Regions from separate parts of the Psychrilyobacter sp. genome, predicted to be linked through region 1. Evidence: riboswitches for the same ligand, from Rfam matches in the RefSeq annotation. Region 1 holds a riboswitch; the other holds the start of a gene.

Region 1 (2,210 bases):
TAATTTCTGTTCCACAAGATCTAGAAGAAGCTAAAAGGTAAAGGTTATCTATGGGAAAATTTCTTTCTTCTAATACTTTGAGAAAGGTTCTTCCCACCATTCCAGTAGCTCCTACAATGGCGATGTTATATTTTTTCATGATCTCCTCCTAAATAAATTTTTTAATTATATGTTTTTTATAGATTAAATTCTTTTGCTAGCATTTGAATAGCTACGTTTTTATGTTCTGCAGAGATAGTACATGAGATACTGATCTCAGAAGTAGTTATGTGATAAAAAGGAATTTTATTTGCAGCTAGGGTGTTAAATACTTTGGCTGCAACTCCTGAATAACTTACCATTCCTATCCCAACTAGGGAAAGCATTATTAAATCATGTTTGATCTCTATAGAAATTTCTTGTGACTTTTGATTTAATTCGTCGATGGCTTGTTTTAAAAGGGATTCTTCTCTTTTAAAACAGCTGAAAGAAAGGTCTAAAGTACCAGAAGTAGTTATATTTTGACTTATCATATCGATGTTTAACTCATATTTACCTAAAGTGTTAAAAATATTAGCTACTAAGTTTTCTGAATAAGGAAGGTGTTGGATATTAACCATGAAAATATCTTCGTTGAGGGTTATACCAGTAATGGGCTTATCTTCCATAATTTCGTTTTGATTTAATATGAGAGTACCGTCGTGAGCTCTTAAACTTTGCCCTACATAGATTGGAACATTGTATTTTTTTCCTAATTCAACAGCTCTTGTTTCCATAACACCTGCTCCTAAATTTGCCATTTCCATCATCTCCTCGTAAGATATATTTTGTATTTTTTTAGCCTTTGGATATACTCTAGGGTCGATACCATAAATACCATCTACATCGGTATAGATCTCACACTGTGCTCCTAAACTAGCAGCTAAAGCCACAGCACTGGTATCTGATCCTCCTCTACCTAAGGTAGTGATATCTCCTTCTTGGTTCATTCCTTGAAAACCGGCTACAATGACTATTTTTCCACAATTTAGATGGGAAAGCACTATCTTGGGGTCAACACTCTTTATTCTACTTTTAGTGTGGCAACCTATAGTGGTTATTCCTGCTTGAGCTCCTGTAAGGGAGATAGAGTCTTTACCTAGTTCATTTAGTGCCATAGATAACAGAGCAACAGTCTGCTGTTCACCTGTGGCCATTAGAGTATCTAACTCTCTTATATTTGGTGTTTTAGAAATTTTTTTAGCCATCTCTATTAAGTTATTTGTAGTTTTACCCATGGCAGAAGCAACTACAACTATTTTTTCTCCTGCATCACTTAATTTTGAGATGTGGGAGGCAATCTTTTTTATTTTGTCTAAGTCAGCTAGTGAGCTTCCTCCATATTTGTGTACAATGATCATATTTATCTCCTTTAATAAAAAAATTCTTCAGTAGTGAGAACTACTGAAGAGTAAAATTACATCTAATCAAAAATGAGATAAAAGAATAATCTATAACTTCAAATAGCACCCCATTACCTGTTATGATAACGACAGTTATATGGATCTTATCCATACACCCAACATAGATTTTAGCAGAATCTATATTTCGGCAACTACACCTTTCAAAACAGATCTTAAAATGCCTTCTCCCTGTTTTTACTATTTGTATTCGCAACCTCTATTCTTATGATTTGAAGTAAGTATATCACTAAACATAAAATAAAATATAATATATATAATATATAAGTTATATGAATGGAAAATATAGTAGTAAGTATAATTCGTAATGTATATGTAAAGTATATATAATATATATTTTTAAAAAATAGAAAAATAAGGTTTACTTTTATCTAAGATAAGGATTTAAATTTCTTTTAGGGAGGCAAATATGGATAAAATAGTAGAAAGAATGAAAAAACATAGAAGAAATTTACATGAAATTCCGGAATTAGGATATATGGAAAAAAAGACCCAAGCTTACTTAATAAAGGAAATAACAAAGATGGGGTATGAACCTAAAATAATTTGTGAAACAGGACTTTATATCTATCTAGATGTTGGCTCAGGAGAAACTTACGGGTTTAGGACAGATATTGATGCCCTAACTATCTTAGAAGAAACAGGAACTTCTTATACCTCCAAACATAAGGGGTTTATGCATGCATGTGGACATGATGGTCATATGGCAACCTTGTTAGGATTTATGGAGTATTTAAAAGATAAAAAATTAAAGAAAAATATCCTCCTACT
Region 2 (2,210 bases), on a different contig from region 1:
GTGTACCCAAGTATCGATAGCTTCTGAAAATTTGAATATTTTCTTAGTTATTCCCATAACGATAGCAACTATAGACGCAAATAACGCTGCTTGAAATATTACAAGTGATGCGTCTGCACTCCCAAAAGTTTCTCTAATAGCATAAAATGATAGTGGAGCATTTTTTACAGTTTCAAGTACAGTCCCCTCTAAATAACCTTTTCCATTTAGATAGAAACCTACAAAAGAACCTACGATCAATACCATGATTGGTATGATAGCATTCCATATGTTTAATTCTACCCCTTCTTTAGGAGCAATTATAGCCGCTTCTTCTGGAGTAATTTTAGCTGCTGAACCACTTGTTACTTGACCAGTTGTTCTAGCTCTCTTTTCAGCCTTAGCCATAGGACCAAATTCTCTTAAGTAGTATGCTGTTGAAGCTACAAATATTAACATTAAGATATTATAAAATCTATATGGAATTGTTTGTACAAAGATGCTATATGCATTTATATTTTCCATTCCTATCAATGAATAGCCATCTTTTATTACTGATATCTCATATCCTACCCAAGTAGAAATTAGGGCTATTCCTGCAATTGGAGCTGCTGTTGAATCTATTATAAACGCTAATTTCTCTCTTGATATTCTCATCTTATCTGTTATAGGCCTCATAATTGGCCCTACAATAAGTGCGTTAGCATAGTCATCAAAGAATATAAATAATCCCATAACCCAAGTAATTAATTGAGCTGATCTAGGAGTTTTTGCTCTTTTAGCCAGAGCTTCTGCTACGGCTTTTGCTCCTCCCATTTTAGATATTAAAGCTACTAATCCACCGATAGTCAAACATTGTAAGACTATTCCTGCGTTCCATGAATCTGCCATAGATCCGATGATTCTATTTGTTATATCAGAAAATCCTCCTAAGAAACTAAATAAATAATTCTTCCCTTGAGTTATCCCCAATAAAAACGATCCTGAATATATTCCTATAAACAATGATAAAATCACATTTTTAGTAACAAAAGCTAAAACTATAGCTATAATTGGTGGAAGAAGTGTCCATGCACCTAAACTTAACGCTGACTCTGTCGAATCTGCTCCGAACCCTAAACTACTCATTACCCCTAACAATAATACAATTATTATACTTCTCACAATCTTTCCTCCTTAGTTATTGAAGAAAGGAGATCTTTTAACTCAAAAAAAGAGTTATCGGATCTCTACCGATAACTCTAATTTGCAAACCTATAATTATGTATAATAGGTTTTTATCTTAAAATCATTCGACAGCTCCCCATTATCATGTGATAATGACAGTCCTATAGATATTATCCATAGTCCCAACTTAAGATTTCGACAAATCTTAAATTTCGGCAAAACTTCCTTTCTTTTGGTCTCAAAATCTATCCGACTCCTCCAAAATACTTCTAAGGTTTGCAACCTCTATCTTCATTCATATATTTTTATGTTGAAACTAGTATATCTATTTAAGCTATATTTGTCAAACATATTTTTTCAATAATACTATTTTATTTTTACCGCTACTCTATTTCCTAAGATCCCTCCTCCTACTAATGCAGCAAAGAAAATCCATCCAGACAACGAGAAGTTTGCAATTGGAGTATATAGTGCTCCTACATTACAACCATTTGCAAGTCTTGTTCCTAATCCCATTAATATTCCACCCATTGCATATAGAGATGCTTGTTTGAATGTAATTTTAATCTCACTTGTTGCTGTGCTAGTAAATGTTCCAGCTAATAATAAACAAATTACTGTTCCTACCATGATTCCAACATTTTGAACATTGATTGGGTGGTTGAAAAATGGCATTGTATAGAATTTTACTGGGAAATTAGTAAAGTTAGATAACGATTCAGGTGATATTCCAAATATCATTAAGAATCTTCCAAACCACCATCCATAAGGTGTAGAAGCTCCCCATCCAGCTTTAGTTACACCCATTAATAATGTAAATATAACTGCTATTACTAACGCTCCCACTTTCATAGACCACGGTGTAACAAATAATCTTGTATATGTTTCTTCACTTAATAATTTAAATTCTTTATTACTATCTTTATCTTGTGTACTTATTTTAACTTGCTCTATTTCACTCGGTACTCCTGTAAAAGTTCCTGATACTCTTCTAGAAGATTCATATTTTTTAGATAGATATACTACAATTCCACAAAGTAATGAAGTTAATAAAACTGCTCCTA

What was found. Region 1 has a riboswitch for lysine ahead of WBG30_RS04145 (aspartate kinase). Riboswitches for the same ligand answer to the same signal wherever they lie in the genome.
Region 2: it holds a riboswitch for lysine, as region 1 does, so the genes downstream of both, WBG30_RS05990 (Na+/H+ antiporter NhaC family protein) here and WBG30_RS04145 (aspartate kinase) in region 1, are expected to answer to the same signal.

Annotation. Positions count from the first base shown of each region.
Region 1 covers NZ_JBATVM010000088.1:1,395-3,604, reverse strand. The annotation lists gene WBG30_RS04150 (aspartate-semialdehyde dehydrogenase) at 1-139, opposite strand, end outside; gene WBG30_RS04145 (aspartate kinase) at 177-1,379, opposite strand; lysine riboswitch at 1,475-1,649, opposite strand; gene WBG30_RS04140 (M20 metallopeptidase family protein) at 1,849-2,210, shown strand, end outside.
Region 2 covers NZ_JBATVM010000121.1:760-2,969, reverse strand. The annotation lists gene WBG30_RS05990 (Na+/H+ antiporter NhaC family protein) at 1-1,143, opposite strand, end outside; lysine riboswitch at 1,268-1,442, opposite strand; gene WBG30_RS05985 (YeeE/YedE family protein) at 1,513-2,210, opposite strand, start outside.